DNA from 3 places in the [Bacillus] caldolyticus genome. Region 1 is predicted to be linked to each of the others. Evidence: riboswitches for the same ligand, from Rfam matches in the RefSeq annotation. Region 1 holds a riboswitch; each other region holds the start of a gene.
The links. A riboswitch is a leader RNA that binds a small molecule or an ion and turns the genes downstream of it on or off. The one in region 1 is predicted to bind cobalamin.

Region 1 (6,770 bases):
AACAAAAACAATGTGCAAAGATAGAAGCGAAAAACCGTGATCCGGCGCATATACATCTCTCCCCTTTCAGTATATCATATCGGGAAAACAAGTGCGAGGGAAAAACGAGGTGATATAGTGGGAAAAGGATGCTTGTACCGATAGTTTCGCACATCAAGCAAAGGGATATTCAGTTTGATGCATAAAGTGCGTTATCATGCCGCATACTGTAAACGACAACAAAACGTTGGGCTATAGCCAAGCGGTAAGGCAACGGACTTTGACTCCGTGATGCGCTGGTTCGAATCCAGCTAGCCCAGCTGAACGTCTGGTCAAACCGGAGGGGCTTTGAGCCGGTGAAAACGGTCTCCGCTATATATCGGCGCGGGGCCGTTTTTTATGGTTTCAATGCGATCGGTGGAATACATCGAAGCGATTGACGGCCACACAATGGTTTGGTTCACATCGCCGCGTTCGTGTCAGTCGTTCGAATGAAAGATCGTCGACAAAAAACTGCTGAGGCAGAAGGATTTTGGCGAATGACGGCGAATGCAAAACATGAAAGGGGAGAGCGACAATGAAAACAGCCGATTTATGCGATCAATTTTTAGACGAGTTGCAAGTATGCGAGTTGCCGTTCCAATCGTACGGCGGAAAGCGGGCGTTTTCCGGGCCGATTGCGACGGTCGATGTGTTTGAAGACAACGTCCTTGTCCGAGAAGCGCTGGAGACGGTGCCGCCGGGGACGGTGCTCGTGGTCGATGGAAAAGGCTCGCGCCGCGTCGCGCTATTAGGCGACCGGCTGGCGCAAATCGCTTGCGAGAGGGGGCTTGCTGGCGTCATCATCCACGGCTGCATCCGCGATTCAGCGGAAATTGGCGCCATGCCGATTGGCGTGATGGCGATCGGCACATGCCCGGTGAAAAGCAAAAAAGAGGGAAAAGGCTCACGCGACGTTGCGCTCGAGTTTGGCGGCGTCCGCTGGGAGCCAGGGGCGTACGTGTACGCTGATGCGGACGGCGTTGTCGTCGCCAACAAAGATTTGTTGGCGAAAAATGGTTGACGGCTGCGGTCGAGTCTCGTTCAATACAACGAACAGGTTGAGGCGATGGAGATGGAATGGCAGGAAGTGCGTTCATTGTATCCAAATCAATTTGTGAAATTACAAGTATTAAAGTCCCATTTAGAGGGAGATCAAGAAATCATTGAAGAGGTGGCTGTTATCGGAACGGTTTCGGACAAGGATGCAACTCGTGAGTTGCTGCAATCGAAAGGGAATCAGCTTGTTTATCATACTAGCCACAAGGAGATTGTTTTAAAAGTTCGGGGAGCGATTGGCCTGAGAGGGAAATTTCATTATGCAGATTGAATATCGTGAAGGCTTGCTGTTTGCATCGATCGAAATCGTTTATCAAGGAAGGTCTAAGTTGATTCATAATATGGTGATTGATACTGGTGCGGCGAAAACAGTGATTTCTCAAAATGCAGTAGAAGATATTCATTTGCGGGTAGAGCCGGGCGATCGTATTGTGGCTTATTACGGAATCGGTGGGAAAGAGTACGCGTTTACAAAAAAATTAGACTGTATTCAGCTAGATTCTTTCCAGCTAAGAGAGTATGAAATTGATTTTAGCGGGATGGACTATGAGGGGATTAACGGTTTGTTAGGATTGGATATATTGCTGGGCGCTGGATTTGTCTTAGACCTGGACAAGTTGGAGATGTATCGTTCTGGTTGAAATGGAACGCCCGCTCGAAATGCCAAAAAGAAGGAAAAGGCGCCCGCGACGTTGCGCTCGAGTTTGGCGGCGTCCGCTGGGAGCCAGGGGCGTACGTGTACGCTGATGCGGACGGCGTTGTCGTCGCCAACAAAGATTTGTCGGCAAAAAACGGTTGACGGCAACGCATTGGTTGTACTACGATGAAAACGGATGCTTGTTCCATGACAGCGCATATATGGCGGTAAGACAAACAAGGTGCCTAGCCCGCTTAGGGCTTGGGTGAAAAGGGAAGCTCGGTGAAAATCCGGCACGGTGCCCGCCACTGTGATGGGGAGCTTTGCGGCAACAAGTCACTGAAGGATGCTTCGGGAAGACGCCGCCAAGCGATGATCCTAAGTCAGGAGACCTGCCTTGTTTGGATCGGACGGATGCCTACGGGACTATAGGCAGACGTGCGGGAGAATGACGGCTTTAGGGGCCCTGTTTGGGCCGTTTACGGCTTTCGTATACATTTTTCTGCACCTCTGCTGTAGAGGTGCTTTTTCTTTTGTCGAAAAACCGTCCGTCTGCCGCATTTCATTCTACCATTCTAGCAAAAGGGGGGATTTGGTGGCGACGTGGGATTTGCGGGGAATGAAGCATCATGTGCTCATTTGCAACGGAGGGACGTGCCTCCGCCATGGCGGAGATGACGTGACAACCGCGGTGCGCGAGGAAATCGCCCGCCTTGGGCTTGACGACGCTGTCCATACAACAAGGACGCGCTGCAACGGACGCTGTCAAGATGCGTGTGTGATGATCGTCTACCCGGATGGCGTCTGGTACCGGTTGATGACACCGGAGAAGGCAAAAGAGGTCGTCCATCGCCATTTGCAAAACGGCGAGCCGCTTCGCGCGTGGGCGACGTATGAATACCGTGAAGACGGGTTGACCCGTCTTGGTGGGACGGAGTCGGTTATTGGCGTTCGAAAGAGGAGGACGTAATGATGGAATGGGCCAGTTATGTAATGTTAGCGATATTTCTCGGCATGCGTCATGGGATGGACAGCGACCATGTCGCGGCCATTGCGGATATGGTCGGAAGCGAGTCGCGGCGAAGACAGCAGTTGGCGCTCGGAATCATGTACGCTATTGGACACGGAGCAATCGTGTTTGTCATGGGGGTGGCGGCGCTCATGGTCGGCGCCCGGCTTCCCGAGTCGTCAGCCGCCGCCATTGAGCTCTTAGTTGGCGTTACGCTTGTGCTTCTTGGCGGGATGATGCTTTTTTCTCTTTTTCGGCGGGGTGAGGTGAAAAGCCGGTTTCAGCTCCTTTATGAGTTCGGCCATACGGTTACTCGATGGCTGCGGGGAAGGCGGGAAATGGACAGTTGCCGTTCTTTTTCGCATGTTGGTTGGGCTGGCGCCTTGATCATCGGCATCATTCATGGCATTGGCGTCGAAAGCCCGACCCAGCTAGCCATTATCACCCACGCGGTCGGAAAAGTGCGTGTGAGCGCCGCTGTCCTTCAGCTTGTGCTGTTTGTCGCCGGCTTGCTCATTGCGACGATTGCTACAGCGGCTGGATTATCGTGGGGATTTTGGAAAGCAAAGCAGCGGGAACGACTGTTTTATGTCCTTGGTGCGGTCACAGGGATTTACAGCATATGGTTAGGGATGTCGATGATAATCGAGATATGGAGAGGGGGGCTGTAAAGTGGGCGGCAAATTGCTCATTGTCGGCTTTGGCCCGGGAAGCGTCGACCATATGACGAAACGGGCTCGGGAAGCGATTGAAGAAAGCGACGTCATCATTGGCTACAAAACGTACATCGAACTTGTGCGCGATCTGATTGTCGGAAAGGAAATCATCAGCACGGGCATGACGGAAGAGGTGAGCCGCGCCCAAGCGGCGGTGAAATGGGCGGAGCGCGGCAAAACGGTCGCCGTCATTTCAAGCGGTGACGCCGGGTTGTACGGCATGGCCGGGCTCGTGTATGAAGTGCTGATCGAAAAAGGGTGGACGAAAGACAGCTCGATTGAAGTCGAAGTCATCCCCGGCATTTCCGCGATCCATTCGTGCGCCGCGCTGCTTGGCGCACCGATTATGCACGATGCGTGCACGATCAGCTTGAGCGACCATTTGACGCCGTGGGAGCTGATTGAAAAGCGGATTGACGCCGCCGCCGCGGCCGATTTTGTCATCGCGCTTTACAACCCGAAAAGCGGACGGCGCACTAGACAGATTGTGGAAGCACAGCGCATCCTGCTCCGCCATCGGTCTCCGGAAACCCCGGTCGGTCTGGTGAAAAGCGCGTACCGCGAGCGGCAGCATATCGTCCTCACCGACTTGGCGCATATGCTTGACCATGAGATCGGCATGTTGACGACGGTGATTATCGGCAACTCAACGACATTCGTCCATGACGGCGTGATGATCACGCCGCGCGGCTACCAGCGCAAGTATCAACTAGCAGCCGCCGTCCAGCCGCTCAAACCGCATGAACGGCTGCGCAAAGAAGCGGAGCCGTGGGCGCTTGACCAGACGAAACCGCTGGAAGATGAGGACGAAGGAAGCACGGGGGCATCAGGACCGTCCGAAGCGGCTGTCCTCGCCGGGGACAACCAGAAGGATCGTGCTTTCACCGCCTTGGCCACCGCGGTTCGACCGCCGTCTGTTGCCGCGGCCACGAAGGAGGCCGAGCCAACGCCGCTGGCTGCCGTTTTGCCGCCGCTTGCTGCACCGCTGGCAAAAACAGCCAAACGGCAGCCGACCGCCGCGCCAAAACGGGTGAAAGAAACAGCCGAAGACGCGCTCGCCGCTTTAGAGAGACGGAAAACAAGAAAGACGGCGGCCGTGTTGTTGGAAGCGGCGGTGAGCCCGGGCGTGGCCAATAAACAGTTCACCCCGGAACAGCTCATCGTGCTTGCGGAAGTGGTAGGGATGGATGGAAAAATGACCTACACACCGGATCATTATATGAAAATCGAACGGTTGACAGAGGACCCAGATGGGCTTGTGGCCCGTCTCGTTGACGCCGGACTGATCGTGATGCCGGTCGGTGATGTGCTGACGGTGAAGGCATGTGATTTTTGCGATGGAGAGAAAAAAGACGCCATTCCATACGCGGAGGAATTGGCGCGCCGGTTTGGCGGCATGGCGCTGCCGAAAGAGTTGAAGCTTGGCATCAACGGCTGCGGGATGGCGTGCTACGGCGCGGTGCACGAAGACATCGGGCTTGTGTACCGGAAAGGGAAATTTGATTTGTTTTTGGGCGGGAAAACGGTCGGCCGCAACGCCCATCCCGGCCAGCTCGTCGCGGAAGGCATTCCGCCGGAAGAAATTGTGGCGGTTATGGCAGAAATCATCGAACAGTATCAAGAACAAGCACATCCAAATGAACGGTTTCATAAGTTTTTCCGCCGCGTGAAGCAAGTCGGACGTTTTTCACACGAAGAGGCAAAACCGGCCGCGTCCATCGAAATGCCGGCTTGCGGTGAGTGACGGAAGCATGCGTTATATAAGTGCAGCTTGAACGTCTGCAGATGTCGTTGGTGTCGAAGCGACGCATCTTTTTCCGACAGTCGATCGAATAACCGGCTGGTTCCATAAAAGAGCATAGATGGGCGCCTCGCATTTGGATGAAGCGCCCATCGAGTCATTGCGCTTATAGGGAACGGCGGAAGACGTCCGCTAACAAAAGGGGGAAAACAAGGATGAGAGCCATTTTATTTGTCGGCCATGGCAGCCGCGACCCGGAAGGGAACGAGCAAGTGCGGCAGTTTGTCGACCGCCTGCGGCCGCGTTTGCGCGATTCGTTTCATATTGAAACAAGTTTTTTAGAATTTGGCCGTCCGTCGATCGGCGAAGGAATCGAACGCTGCGCCGAAGCCGGGGCAATGGAAGTGGCGGTCATTCCGCTCATTTTATTGCCGGCCGGGCATTCGAAGCTGCATATCCCGGCGGAAATCGATGAGGCCAAAGCGCGCTATCCGCATATGGTGTTCCGCTACGGCCGCCCCATCGGCGTCCATGAGCAGACATTTGCTATTTTGCGCGAACGATTGCAAGAAATCGGCGAGCGGCCGGAGCAGCCGGATGACGGAACAGCGGTCATTTTGCTTGGCCGCGGCGGGAGCGATCCGGATGCGAACAGCGACTTGTATAAAATCGCCCGCCTCTTTTGGGAACAGACCGGCTATGCGCTCATCGAGCCGGCGTTTATGGGCGTGACGACGCCGTCGCTTGATGATGCTGTCCGCCGCTGTCTCATGCTCGGAGCTAGGCGGATCGTTGTTCTTCCGTATTTTTTATTCACCGGCATCCTGATTAAGCGGCTTGAGCAGCAAATGGCGCAATACCAAGCTGAGCACTCGCATATCTCGTTTGCGCTTGCCGGCTATTTTGGATTTCATCCGAAGCTTGAGGAGATCGTGCTTGACCGCCTCAACGAGGTGCTCGGCCAAACGGTGGCGATGAATTGCGACATCTGTCAATATCGGCTGCACGCCGCCCATCATCACCATCATCATCACCATCATTGAAGGAGGAAGCGTCCGATGATTTTATTGTTAGCTGGAACAAGCGATGCCCGCGAATTGGCGGTGATGATCCAACAAGCCGGCTATAACGTAACCGCGACGGTCGTCACCGATCACGCGGCCGAACAGCTCCGATCGGCCGGCATTCGCGCCTATGTCGGCCGCTTGGATGCGTCCCAGCTTGCCGATCTGGCCAAAGCCGAGGGGGCCAAAGCGATTGTGGACGCGAGCCATCCATTTGCTGAAGAGGCGTCAAAAAACGCCATGCAAGCGGCAGCAGACGCCGGGTTGCCCTACATTCGCTACGAGCGGCAGGCGTCTTCGTTTTCATCCGAGAAGGTGACATTTGTCGACAGCTATGAAGAAGCGGCTGACTTGGCGGCGGAAAAAGGCGGCGTCGTGATGCTGACGACCGGCAGCAAAACGCTCGACATTTTCGCCGCGAGGCTCATCGGTCGCCCGGACGTCAAGGTGATTGCGCGGATGCTGCCGCGGAAAGACAATCTCGACAAATGCGAGCGGCTCGGGTTTTCCCAAGAGCAGATCGTCA
Region 2 (6,770 bases), 400 kb from region 1:
ACGATGCCAAACAGCTCCCCTTTTTCCACGGAAAACGTCACACGATCAAGCACTTGCTTTGGTCCATACCGATGCGATACGGCCCGCACCTCAAGCATCATCATCCCATCTTTCGCTTCATTTTTCGGAAAAACAAGACGGCAAATAGCGGGGCGCCGATCAGCGCGGTGATGACGCCGATCGGCAGTTCGCGCGGTTCAATGATCGTCCGCGCCGCCACATCGGCAAGCACAAGAAACGCACCGCCATACAAGAGAGACAGCGGCAGCAGCACCCGATAGTTTGGCCCGCACACAAGCCGAACCATATGCGGAACAACGAGCCCAACAAAACCGATCGTCCCGGACACCGACACCGCCGCGCCGGTGAGCAGCGCCGCCGCCGTCAAAATGATGACTTTTCGGCGCGTAACATCAACGCCGACATGAAGCGCCGCCGCCTCGCCAAAAGCAAACGCGTTCAACTCGCGGCCGTTGGCGAGAAGCACCGCCGCGCCGATGAGAAAAAACGGCAACAAAAGCCCGCTGTATTTCCAGCCGCGCATCGCGACGCTTCCCATCAGCCATGAGATGATTTGCCGCAATTCTTCCCCGGTCAAAGCGATCATCAGTGAAATGAAGGCGCTGAAAAACGCGCCGAAGATAATGCCGGCTAAAATGATCGTCTCAACCGACAGCTGCGGCTCAACCGCGCGAGTGAACGCCAAAACGGCGACAAGCGTCGCCATGCCGCATAAAATGCTCACGATCGGCAGCGTGAACGTGCCAAAGAGCGGCCATTGCCAGCCGAGAAAGATGACGAGCACCGCCCCGACCGAGGCGCCGGACGAGACGCCGAGCGTGTACGGATCGGCGAGCGCATTTTTCAGCAACCCTTGGAACGCCGCGCCAGCCAGCGCCAATGACGCCCCGACCAAAAAAGCGAGCACGACGCGCGGCAAGCGGATCGCCATCACGATCGGCACCCAATCGGCCGGAATGTCAGACGGAAGCGGCATACCAAACCATTCGGACGCAAGAATGCGAACAATAGAAGAAAAGGGAATCGACAGCGATCCTGTCGATATCCCTACGAGCAACGATAACATGGCCGCCGTGACGGCCAATATATACATCCACGTTTTACTTGAACACATCCGGGTAAACGGCTTTGGCAAGTTCCTCGACCCCTTCGACAAGACGCGGACCCGGGCGGCTTACTAAGTCGGTGTTGACGTCATACACCCGCTTGTTTTTCACCGCCGGCACGTCTTTCCAAGCAGCGCGCGCAAACACTTGCTTCGCTCCGCCGTATGTCGTGATGATCACATCCGGCTTATAGGCCACTGCTTTTTCTTCCGTCACCATCGGCCAGCCTTCCAAGCTGCCGGCGACGTTTTTCGCTGAAATCACTTGAAGCATCTCATCCATAAACGTCCCTTTGCCGGCCGTATACAGCTGCGGCGGCGGCGACACTTCAATCCAGACGTTCGCTTGTTTGTCCGCCGGGATTTGTTTCGCTTTTTCTTGAATTTGCGCAAGCTTCTCTTTCATCTCATCAATCACTTGCTTCGCTTTGTCCGACGCCCCGGTCGCTTTGCCGATCAATTCGATGGACGCATACACATCGTCGAACGACTTCGCGTCATTCACGACAAGCACGGTGATGCCGGCGTCTTTCAATTGCTTGAGGCCATCGCGCGAGTTATGGGCGCTTGACGCGTGGGCCAAGACAAGATCCGGTTTGAGCGAAATGATTTTCTCGACGTTGAATTCCATGCCGCCGATTTTCGTTTTCGTTTTGACGTCTTCCGGGTAATTGTCAAAATCGCTGACGCCGACGATCTTATCGCCCAACCCCAACGCATAGGCGATTTCCGTATTGCTTGGGATGAGCGAGACGATCTTTTTCGGTTCCGCTTTGATCGTGACATCCTCGCCAAGCCCGTCTTTCACCGTCACCAGAAACGCCGCTTGTTCCGTTTTCGGTTCTTCTTTTTTCGCTGGCTGGGCGTTGCTATTGGCTCCACCGCTGCAGCCGACCAGCACGGCGGCCAGAAGGAAGAACACCGCCACCACCGCCGGCCATGTCCAACGTTTCATCCGTCATTCCCCCTTCAGTGATGTATGTACAATAAAAAACGCCCATTCCGCCTAAATCTGGGAATGAGCGCGAAACAGACCGCCAATGGGCACAACAATGCCCTATGCGACTGTTTCCGCGTCTCACCCCCCGAAGATTCGGAAACTGCGGCAAGCAAGGCAGGTCTACTGGCTCATGCTTCATCCTACTCTGAAGCCTTCCCGTACGGAAAACAGCGCAAGCCATCCGTCCGTACAGTGGCGATTTCATTTCGTCCGCATTGACAGTTGCGGGGACAGCTCCGGATTCCCACCGGATTCCCTATTAAGCCTTTTCGGCGCCTTGCTGCGAGTTGATTTAGTTATCGGATATGGACATTTTTATATTAAAGCAAGGCCTGGCATTTGACAACTGTGAATTTACAGTGGGCTGGCGGCAGGCGGTCATCGATCACTTTTGCGGTCAGGCAGCTCGGCTCCAGTGTCCGTGTTTTGTACGGAACGCCGCATGCGCCGTTGCATCGAGCTCCGCGATGTCAAATGCCGCCATGTTGCCTATTCATCGATTCCCACAAACCTCATCTTTTGAGTTTCTTCCGGCTGCGGAGAAACGTTCCTTTTCCATATGTCGCTAAAAAAATTAGGAAAGACGCCCCACCTCTGGCACGGCGTCTTTCCCCGATACAACCTTCATCTCGTCACTGTTGAATATATTTGTCAAACACAAACCCGAAATCCTTCACCGTATAGTTCTTTTTCGCTTCCGTCAGCCAGCAAAAAGCGTATTCATTCACGGCCTGAAAATCCGCCGACACATTGACGCCGTCGCCGCGCATGTTGGCAAACACCTTGACCGCCAGTTCCAAACTCCGCTCAGCATAGTGGAATTTCATTTCGTTTTCATGGCAAATCTCCGCGATCGCCAGCAGCGATTTATACAAATCTTTCAATTCCTCAATATGCTTTTTATGCACATCAATCGAATAGCAGTGCGACCCGATTTTAAATTTGATTTCCGCGTCCAAGTCGACCGTCCCGGCTGTTTCGAGCGACACGTCGGAAATCGGATGCTTATAGTAATCGTAGCGGCGCAGCGTCCGTTTTTTGCTCGCAGCGCTCGTGCCGTCCAGATGAATGAGCGCGCGGTTGGTGAAGCAATACTCATCCGATTTCGATTTGATAAGAAAATAGATTTTTTCTCCATCCTCGTGCATCACATAATCATCGGCATCTACTTTGTCATAGTCTTTCGGTTGAATAACCGAGCCGATGTCGCTTAGCCCAAGCACATCGGCGGCGACTTTTCCAAACATGCTCATGTTCCCCCGGCTCCTTCCATGTTTTATCGGCGCCCGCCTATTGCGGATGAACGGTGTTTTGCCTTAACAAGGCGCCGTACTCTCATTCGTAATACGTCGCGATCGAAAAAATGTTTCATCGTCGGCAAAAAACGAAAGACCCAACGCCTTTTATGACGGCGTCAGGCCTTACAAGCAACTACAGTTCCCCGCTTAGACGGGAGTCTTTGTTCGTGAGTCGCAAAAAGACCAGATAAACGAGTCCAATCGCGATCCAAATCAATCCTAGCTTTTTGCTGAGCGGGTCCAGATTCATCCATACATAGCCGATGATAACAAAACCGATGAGCGGAAACAAGAGATGATTAATATAATCGTTACTCTTTTGTTTGCGCAAGAAATAGTTCATCACCGACACATGCAAAAAGAGGAAAGCCGTCAGGGCGCCAAAGTTGACAAGCGAAGCGAGTTTATCAATTTGTGAGGCGAACACCGTCGTGACAATGAGCGAAATCACAGCGACAAGCAATGTGCTGACGTATGGCGTTTGAAATTTCGGATGCACTTTAGCCAGCACACTGGGCAGTTTACGGTCGCGACCCATGCTGTACAAAATGCGGGAGATGGCTGCTTGGGCGACGAGCGCGTTCGCGATCCCCCACGAAAGCGCGGTGGCGACGATCGTTGTCCATTTCAGCCATGGTCCGCCTGCCAGCTCCGCAATCTGATAAAACGCCACGTCCGCGTTTTTAAACGTCGTATAATCAGGCCAAATGAGAGCGGCGACCCATGTTTGCACGATGAAAAGCGCACCGACAACGAGCAAAGCGAAAATGATCGCTTTGCCGATCGATGATTTCCCGTCCCTTGTTTCCTCAGCCAGCGTCGACACCGCATCAAAACCAAGGAAGCTCAAGACGGCCACCGACACCGCCCCCATCACCGTCTCCGCGCTGAAATGATTAGGATCGTACAGCGGTTTGAACGTAAACTGCGCTCCATTGACACCTTTTATAATCGCAATAATTCCTGTGATCACAAACACTGCAAGGACGATGAGCTCTAAAACAACAATCACTTTGTTCGCTTTGGCCGTCATCTCGATCCCGAGAATATTAATGACCGTATTCATGGCAATAAACAGAACGAGCCACACGGAAATCGGCACTTGCGGCACAATATCGGCTAAGGCAGCAGCGCTGACCAAATAGAGAAGAGCCGGAACGAAAATGTAATCAAGCAAAATGACCCAGCCTGCCATAAAACCGACATATTCATTCATTCCCCGCTGGGCGTAGGAATACACGGAACCAGCGATTGGAAACGCCTCGGCCATTCTGGCGTAGCTCAAGGCGGTGAAAATCATCCCCACCATTCCGATTAAGTATGCTAAGGCGACCATCCCTTTTGACCCTTGCGCTACATACCCGTAAATGCCGAAAGGAGCGATCGGCACCATGAACACCATTCCGTAAATCAACAAATCAACAAATGTGAGCGACCGTTTTAATTCCTGTTTATAACCAAGCGACTCGACCGATGTGTTCGTTTCAAGTTGCGCCATCGCCGTTCCCTCCTCAATCCTCAAACAGGCGGATGCCATACGCTTCAAGCACAAATCGCGGTACAAAGAAACGCGCCGTGACGAGCGGGTCAACGACTTGGCTGATTTGTGTCTGACCGGCAGCGCTAAGCACCATCGTCAAATGGTTCAGCGTCAACGGAGTGTGCGGCAACAGCAAATTAACCATTTCCTCAACCGACTGTTTGACCGCCTCATCCAACGTTTTGGCCGAGACGATCGTCGCAATGCCATCATCGTTTTGCAACAGTGGATGGTTAAGCGAATATCCTTTCATCACCCGGACGGTGACCGTCACTTCCCCCGAAATTTCGATACCAGACACGCCGATTTCGCCGTCCCCCATCGCCGCATGCAAATCGCCTAATGCGAACAACGCCCCTTTGACAAAAACCGGGAAGTAAACGGTTGCCCCTGTTGTAATGAGCTTTGTATCCATATTGCCGCCATGCGGCCCGGGCGTTCCGCACGACACATCCTCACCGCTCGGCGCTACCCCGATGACGCCAATCATTGGATTTAATGGAATAGAAAGATGCTCGTCAAATACGGCCCGGTTTTCTTCTACTGGAATCATTTTTGCCTCAAACTGCGGAATCCGGTCGCCAAGCACCCCGAGCCCTGGGCCGACAGCCATGACCCCCTGTCCTTTGAGGCGAATCTGTTCAATTTTTACCGCTAAAATGTCACCGGGTTCCGCCCCTTCAATATAGATCGGTCCGGTCGCCGGATTGATATGATTCCAATCGATCGAGTCAAACGGCGTTTCGCTTGAAGTAATTTGATTTTGGAAACAGTCGTACGTTTCGATGACAAACGTTTCCCCTGACTGGACTGTTCGAACCGGTTGGTGGTTTTTGCTAAATGAATAAATGGCCGTTGTGCATGGAACAAATGACATGTCCGCTTTCCTCCCTTTCGTTTTTGTCTCATTATAACAGGGAGCAAACAAACTGTTTTGCATTTTTTTGATTCATTTTTGTTACTTCTTTATTTTTTGAATTAATCGATAAATCTGAGTAAACAAGAAACCGCCAATCCCATTCCATGCTATGGCCTCCAGCACATTATGGCGCATTCCCCATCGCCAGGCGATAGCAAACAAACATACCCATCCGATCATGCCTATAACCCCCATCGGTTTCTCTCCTGTCCGTAAAGCAGCCAACCCAAAACACGAGGAGGCAAGCAAGGCGGTCGAAAACATGACCATCCGCATCGGAAGAAGAGGAGCAATAAAAAAGAGGGCTAGTACAAGCAAAAAAGAGATGACATATGTCCATGAGAGATGCCTGCTCCACCTGTGCCAAAAAATTTGCACAACGGAATGCAAGGAAAGGGATAAGCTGAGTGACAACGCCGCCAGCAAGGCAATAGTAAGCGGCCAAGCAATCAAGACAGAAGAATGAAGCAGCCACCGTTTCAGTATGGCGGCAGTCGAAGCGGCCGCCGCATACGGGACGCATAAGGCTGCAACGGCCAACGGAAGCGGAGCAAGGCAAAACGCGGCCATAGAAAACGTCAGCGCAACGCGTTCTTTTTTCAATATTGATGCAATATCCCATACATACTCGTCGGCCAACCATTGCCCGGCAGCCGCCGCCAGCACAGCCCAAAACAACACGAACAACGAAACCATGTTCACATCGAGGGAAGCTGGGACAGTTCGTACAATCATCTCATATTGCCGCGCCACACCGCCCGTTAGATAATAGGCAAACGGAACCATTCCCATCACTATATAAACAATGTATAGCAGAACCGTTCCGATTTTCCGCATCCCCAACCAACCGGCGAGCACGGTAAACACGTACACATAGACGAACCAAA
Region 3 (6,770 bases), 860 kb from region 1:
TCCACTCACGCTTTAAGACTGCTTGGCACCATCTGTCCCGCCAAAACGCCCGCCGCCGTTCTTCCCAAAAAAAACGGCAAGCCTTGGAGCACCGCCGCAACGCACCGTTTTCCTGCACTTACCGCTCTCTTCTCCGTAAATGTTCAATATGACGCCGCACCCGCTCGGTGTAATGCGTGCTTAAAAGAGATGCCCCTTCATCAAGAATAATCGAAGCGTACGATTCGCTTGGCGCGATTTCATCCAACTGTTTCTCGACGACAACGTACGTGAGGGCGGAAACAAGCTGTCCCTTACACTGCACATCGACGTATTCACGACGGTACACGCCGGCTGGGACGCCCTCGCGCCAATCAAGTTCCGTCACATAGCGCGCCGGAATTTTGTACAGCACGCCTTCGACCCGGTCGCCCGGAGAAGGGACGATATCTGCGACCCCTCCTTGCCGACCGCGGGAATACCGGGTGAACGCCAACCGGTGATCGTCAAGCACCGCTCGGCCCATCACCTCAAAATGCGGGACAGTGCAGCGAAAATCGCGTTCGCTCATGCAAGAGCCATAGGCAAAGTACATCACTTCATCTTTGGAATGGAGAAACACCATCCAATCACCTCCAAAAACTTGTTTGGCGTGTTGCTCAAGCCACTCTTTTCGTTCTAATGGGTACACGTACGTGTAACACGTGTACTTCTCGCCATCAGCATCTATGGCGGTCACGGTGATCCGTTCATAATGGTTAGGCTGTCCCGGGCCGTGATACCCTTCAAGCTGGTCAAGTATGGCAAGCGCCGTTTCCGGGTCGCCAAGCTGGTTATAGGCGATGGCGCTTGAACCCAGCTGAGCGAAACGTTGAAAAATCGCTTCCCCCCCTCTTCAGCCATACCTCGTCATTGTCGTGCTCCTCTTCCACGAGCCACTGATTCAATTGCTCGCGCAGCCGTTCGATTTCCTGTTTTTTCCCCACTTCTCCCGTCCCCTTTCGCATTCAAAAGCAAGTTTTTTCTCATTATACCAAGGTAAGGCGCCCAAGCCTACCGTCCGACAACAAGCCGCAACATCTCTTTTCCTTTTCTCTTCCCCATTGTATAATGCAGCGAGAATCCCTCCGTTAATCATGTTTTCCGGTAAAAAACCGCGTTGGACGATGCCCCAACGCGGGTTTCCTTACAGCTCATCAAACCCATTATCGACTTGTACTTTCGTATACTGGCGTGGTTTTTGCTCGAAGAAGTCTGATTTGCCAAGGTCAACTTCTTCATACGCTTTAATCCAGCGGAGCGGGTTCGTCCGATAGCCGTCAAACGGGCGGTCAAATCCGAGCTGGTGGGCGCGGACGTTGGCGTAAAACTTAATGTACGCTTCCAAATCAGCCAAGTCGATGCCATCGATGTCATTCCCAATGATTTCCCGAGCCCATTCGATTTCCAGCTCTGCCGCTTTCATAAACGTGTTCCGGACGAAATCGGCAAGCTCCGGCGTCCGATACTCTGGGTATTCGTTCAACACTTCCTTGAAAATTTTTGTAAACAAATCAACATGAATGTGCTCGTCACGGTTGATGTAATTGATCATCGTGCTCGTCGCCACCATTTTTTGCTGGCGCGCGAGGTTGTAGAAAAAGGCGAACCCCGAGTAGAAAAACAATCCTTCTAAAATAACGTCAAAGACGATCGACCGCAGCAAGTTCTCCACATTCGGCTCTTCGGCAAACGCCTTGTAGCCGTTCGTCACAAAATCGTTCCGCTTGCGCAGCGTCGGTTCGTTCCGCCAAAAGTCGAATACTTCATCTTGCTTCGCTTTCGGCACAAGGCTCGAGAGCACGTACGAATAGGAATGGTTGTGAATGACCTCCTGCTGGGCGAGCATGATCATGAGCGCATTGATGCTCGGGTCCGTAATGTAATCGGCGACGCGCCCAGCGTAGTCGGTTTGGATGCTGTCAAGCAGCGCCAAGAGTCCGATGATTTTCAAAAACGCCTCCTGCTCGCGGTCGGTCAGCTGCGGAAACTGCTTCACATCTTGCGACATATTGATTTCAAACGGCGTCCAAAAGTTGGCGAGCATTCGCTTATATTTCGCATACGCCCATGGGTAGGCGATATCGTCCCAGTTCAACACATTCGAGCAGCGGCCGTTGATGATGCCCGTCGAACGGTTCGGCGCCTCTGGATCCATAATCGGCCGTTTGACTAAGCTGATCGTCATGGTGTCGATTCCTTCCTTTCTCTTTCAAGTATCATGATGCGCGACCAACCGCGGACGCCCCTCCCGCACAAGGAAGGGAAAGCCCGACCAAAGGCGTTTGTTGCGCCCCATGGTCAGCTCGCACAAGAATCGCACTCGTCGATCGTCCCCGATGTCGAACGCACGTAATACGTCGTTTTCAACCCCGACTTCCACGCCGTCAAATGCAAATCGAGCAGCTCTTTTGCCTTAATCGTGTTCACGACGTAGAAGTTAAAGGAGATGGCTTGGTCGACATGGCGCTGGCGGGCGGCGTTTTGCTTGATGCTCCAGCGCTGGTCGATATGGTACGCCGATTTGTAATACCATGTCGTCTGTTCGTTTAAATCCGGCACCGTAACGGGAATCTTATAATCTTTCTTTTCCTCGGCGTATACTTTTAAGAAAATGGGATCAATGCTCGCCGTGCTGCCAGCGATGATCGACGTCGAGGCGTTCGGGGCGATGGCCATGATATAACCGTTGCGCATCCCGTAGCGGGCCACATCTTGCTTCAGCCGATCCCAATCGAGTTCACCGTGGCTTTGGTAGCCGCGCCGCTCAAAATAAGCGCCTGTCTGCCAATCCGATCCTGGAAACGCCGGGTAGCTCCCTTTCTCTTTGGCGAGCTCCATGCTCGCTTGAATCGCCAAATACGCGATCGTTTCATACAGCTCGTCGGCATAGCGGACCGCTTCGTCCGACTCCCAGCGAATGCCTTTTAACGCCAACAAATGATGCCAGCCAAAGGTTCCAAGCCCGACAGCGCGGTATTTTTCGTTCGTCAGGCCGGCTTGCAGCACAGGGATATTGTTTAAATCAATGACATTATCGAGCATCCGCATTTGAATCGGGATGAGCCGCGCCAAAACGCCGTCGGTCACCGCCCGCGCCAAGTTGATCGACGATAAGTTGCAGACGACAAAATCGCCTGGGATTTTCTCAATGATGATCGTCCCGTCTTTCACATATTGCCGCTTCGTCACTGTCGGGCTTTGGTTTTGCGCGATTTCCGTGCAAAGGTTGCTGCAGTAGATCATCCCGAGATGGCGGTTGGGGTTTTGCCGGTTCACTTCATCGCGGTAAAACATAAACGGCGTCCCCGACTCGAGCTGGCTGCGCATAATGCTTTTCATCACGTCGATCGCCGGCACTTTTTCTTTCGACAGCCTTGGTTCGTTGACGCATTGCCAATATTTCTCGCGGAAACTCCCGCGCCCTTTTTCCTCATCATAAAAATCTTCCAAGCTAAACCCCATCACCTTCCGCACTTCATGCGGATCAAACAAATACCAGTCGCCGCGCTGTTCGACTTGCTCCATGAACAAGTCCGGGATGCACACGCCGGTGAACAAATCATGCGTCCGCAGCCGTTCGTCGCCGTTGTTGAGCCGCGCATCGAGAAACGCAAAAATGTCTTTATGCCATACATCCAAATAGACGGAAATGGCCCCTTTGCGCTGCCCCAGCTGATCGACGCTCACCGCTGTATTGTTCAACTGCTTCATCCACGGGATGACGCCGGAGGAAACCCCTTTAAATCCTTTGATGTCGCTGCCACGCGAACGGATTTTGCCTAAATAGACGCCGATGCCGCCGCCCGATTTCGACAAATTGGCGATGTCGGTGTTGCTGTCATAAATTCCTTGCAAGCTGTCATCGACCGTATCGACAAAGCAGCTCGACAGCTGGCCGTATGACTTTCCGGCATTGGCAAGCGTCGGCGTCGCCACGGTCATGTATAAGTTGCTCAACGCCCAATACGCTTCCTTCACGAGCTCAAGGCGCCGCTTGGGTGGTTCATTCGCCATTAGCGTCATGGCGATGACAAGAAACCGCTCCTGCGGCAATTCATACAGCCGCCGCTCATAATCGCGGGCCAAATACCGATCCGCGAGCGTGCGCAGCCCGATGTACGTAAACAGCTTGTCCTTCTCCGGATCAAGAAACGCACCGATGGCATCAATTTCTTCTTTCGTATAACGTTCAAGCAGCAGCGGACTGTACACCCCTTGTTCTGTCAGCGCAACAAGCAGCGAGTAGAAATCGCCATACCGCTCGCGCTCGTCATACCCACGCTGCCGCGCCGCTTCACGGTACAATTGCCGCAAATACAGCCGGGCGCACACAAATGTCCAGTCCGGCTCATCTTTATCAATGTAAGAAAGTCCTTCCAAAATAGCCGTTTGGTGCAGCTGTTCTACCGTGACGGACTCCTTTCGACTGAGAAGCTGCCAAACACGCTCGACGTATTCATCAAGCGACAGACGGCCGAATCCAGCGGCGGCTTGCCCAATCAGCGACGCAAACTCTTCACGTGAAAAAGAAACCGGCTTCCCTTGGTCATCGATGATGATCATTTTCGTCAATGCGGTCATTCGTTTCCCCACTCCTTCAATAAAAAATCCGCTCGGGCAGGCGAGCGGATGAAACGACAGACGGAAAAAAGGCATACGAAACCCTTTTTCTTTTCCCCTATCGTTTCATCTTCTCACACCCCGAAGAACATGAAACGTTCCAAGCAAGGCAGGTCTCCTGACTCGTGCATCGTCCTACTTTGGGGCCTTCCCAGCGGCGCGCCGAATGGCTCTTGCCGCCAGTGGCCATCCCATTTCGTCCGCACATACAGTTGCGGGGGCAGTTCCGGATTCACACCGGATTCCCTATTAAGTCCTGATGGACACCGTTGCTTAGCATAACAATATGTAGTTGTAAAAAAAGACCTCAAAACCAATATATAGTAGTTTAGTATCCTGATGGAACAAGCATATACCAAAACCGGGAAAATTGCAAGAGCGGGAGAAAGCAAATTTTCTCTTTCGCTTCGCCAAAGGCAAGGAAACTGTCCGCACCATCGAAAAAGGCGTTCTAGGTGTCTCCCTTAGAACGCCCTGTCGTTTCCCTGCTACGCCTCCAAAACAGACGCTGGCCGCTTCTCGTTTTGTACGGATTGAGCAAAATCGTACTTCTTTTCCACATAGACTTGATGCCAAACCATAAACGCCAAGACCGTCCACAGCTTGCGGCTATGATCCGCCTTGTGGCGGGCATGTTCATCCAGCAGCCGATAGAGCACGTCCTTATGGAACAGATGATCAGTTTCGCTTTCGTTGATGAGCTGTCTCGCCCAGTCATACATTTCGTTTTTCAGCCAGTGGCGAATCGGCACGGGAAACCCTAATTTTTTCCGGTTTAACACATGATCCGGTACGATGCCCTCGGCCGCTTTGCGCAAAATATATTTCGTCGTGCCGTTGGCTGTTTTCATGTCAGGGGCGATTTGCCTAGCAACCTCAAATACCTTTTTGTCTAAAAAGGGAACGCGCAGCTCAAGCGAATGGGCCATCGTCATTTTGTCCGCTTTGACTAAAATATCGCCCCTTAGCCATGTATGAAGATCAATATACTGCATCCGGTTGACGGGTGGGTAATGAAGCGTTTCGCGGTAAAAAGGAGCCGTCACCGCCGTATATTCGCGCCCCTCTTGGTACGTTTTGAGCAACGCCGCTTTTTCCTTTTCGCTATAGATTTTCGCATTGCCGACATACCGTTCTTCAAGCGGCGTCGTTCCGCGCTCCAAAAAGCTTTTTCCTTTCATTCCGTCCGGAAGCATCTTCGCGATCACCCGCAACACCGCTTTTACGATGTTTGGCATGCGCGCAAACAGCCGCAACGACTCTGGTTCGCGGTAAATGTTGTAGCCGCCAAACAGCTCGTCCGCCCCCTCGCCGGAAAGCACCACCGTGACATGCTTTCTCGCCTCACGAGCGACAAAATACAGCGGCACAGCCGCAGGATCGGCAAGCGGATCGTCCATATGCCACATGATTTTCGGCAACTCCTCCATATACTCCTGCGGCGAAATGACATAGCTTATGTTGTCTACCCCAAGCTTCTCTGCGGTTTCTTTTGCGACATCGATTTCGCTGAACCCTTCCCGCTCAAACCCGACGGAAAAAGTCTTCAAGTGCGGATGGAATTGTTTCGCGATGGCGACGATGAACGATGAATCAATGCCTCCCGACAAAAACGCACCGACCGGCACATCGCTGCGCATATGGACGTTGACCGAATCAAACAGCGCATCGCGGATTTTCTTTACAAGCTCCTCTTCCGATTGGCGAATGGGCTCGAAGGATGCCTTCCAATAACGATGAATGGTGAGCGGTTTTCCGACTTTTTTCTTGAGATAATGCCCCGGCTCCAGCTTGTAAATGCCGGCCGACATCGTCAGCGGCTCAGGGACATATTGGAACGTTAAATAATGCTGCAGGGAATCACCGTTTGGCGATTCCTGTCTGAGGGCCAGCAAGATGCTTTTCTTTTCCGAAGCGAAAAACGTGCGATCTCCTTGCTCCGCATAAAAAAACGGCTTAATGCCGAACGGATCCCGCGCCGCAAACACCGTTTTCTCTTGCTTGTCCCAAATGACAAACGCAAACATCCCGCGCAGCTTTTCGACCGCTTTTTCTTTTTCCGCGCTGTAAAGGGCAACAATCACCTCGGTATCCGAATGCGTCGCAAACGAATATCCTTTCGCCGCCAG

Region 2: linked by a shared signal. The riboswitch ahead of CWI35_RS17115 (ABC transporter substrate-binding protein) and the one ahead of CWI35_RS01150 ((2Fe-2S) ferredoxin domain-containing protein) in region 1 are both predicted to bind cobalamin.
Region 3: linked by a shared signal. The riboswitch ahead of CWI35_RS05665 (ribonucleoside-diphosphate reductase subunit alpha) and the one ahead of CWI35_RS01150 ((2Fe-2S) ferredoxin domain-containing protein) in region 1 are both predicted to bind cobalamin.

Annotation. Positions count from the first base shown of each region.
Region 1 covers NZ_CP025074.1:223,740-230,509, forward strand. Annotated here, with positions in the region: gene CWI35_RS01120 (glycerophosphodiester phosphodiesterase family protein) at 1-50, opposite strand, end outside; tRNA gene CWI35_RS01125 (tRNA-Gln) at 228-299, shown strand; gene rraA (ribonuclease E activity regulator RraA) at 557-1,042, shown strand; gene CWI35_RS01135 (hypothetical protein) at 1,094-1,348, shown strand; gene CWI35_RS01140 (retropepsin-like aspartic protease) at 1,338-1,718, shown strand; partial or broken gene CWI35_RS18785 (S-adenosylmethionine--2-demethylmenaquinone methyltransferase) at 1,736-1,876, shown strand; cobalamin riboswitch at 1,937-2,128, shown strand; gene CWI35_RS01150 ((2Fe-2S) ferredoxin domain-containing protein) at 2,310-2,684, shown strand; gene CWI35_RS01155 (HoxN/HupN/NixA family nickel/cobalt transporter) at 2,687-3,394, shown strand; gene cobJ (precorrin-3B C(17)-methyltransferase) at 3,396-5,183, shown strand; gene CWI35_RS01165 (sirohydrochlorin chelatase) at 5,396-6,223, shown strand; gene cobK (precorrin-6A reductase) at 6,239-6,770, shown strand, end outside.
Region 2 covers NZ_CP025074.1:3,284,752-3,291,521, reverse strand. Annotated here, with positions in the region: gene CWI35_RS17125 (adenosylcobinamide amidohydrolase) at 1-104, opposite strand, end outside; gene CWI35_RS17120 (FecCD family ABC transporter permease) at 101-1,156, opposite strand; gene CWI35_RS17115 (ABC transporter substrate-binding protein) at 1,122-2,081, opposite strand; cobalamin riboswitch at 2,223-2,421, opposite strand; gene CWI35_RS17110 (PH domain-containing protein) at 2,759-3,373, opposite strand; gene CWI35_RS17105 (APC family permease) at 3,558-4,922, opposite strand; gene CWI35_RS17100 (acetamidase/formamidase family protein) at 4,936-5,841, opposite strand; gene CWI35_RS17095 (hypothetical protein) at 5,923-6,770, opposite strand, start outside.
Region 3 covers NZ_CP025074.1:1,082,728-1,089,497, forward strand. Annotated here, with positions in the region: gene CWI35_RS18520 (gamma-glutamylcyclotransferase family protein) at 119-604, opposite strand; partial or broken gene CWI35_RS18750 (gamma-glutamylcyclotransferase family protein) at 665-859, opposite strand; gene CWI35_RS18530 (hypothetical protein) at 813-965, opposite strand; gene CWI35_RS05660 (ribonucleotide-diphosphate reductase subunit beta) at 1,166-2,206, opposite strand; gene CWI35_RS05665 (ribonucleoside-diphosphate reductase subunit alpha) at 2,320-4,677, opposite strand; cobalamin riboswitch at 4,733-4,928, opposite strand; gene asnB (asparagine synthase (glutamine-hydrolyzing)) at 5,130-6,770, opposite strand, start outside.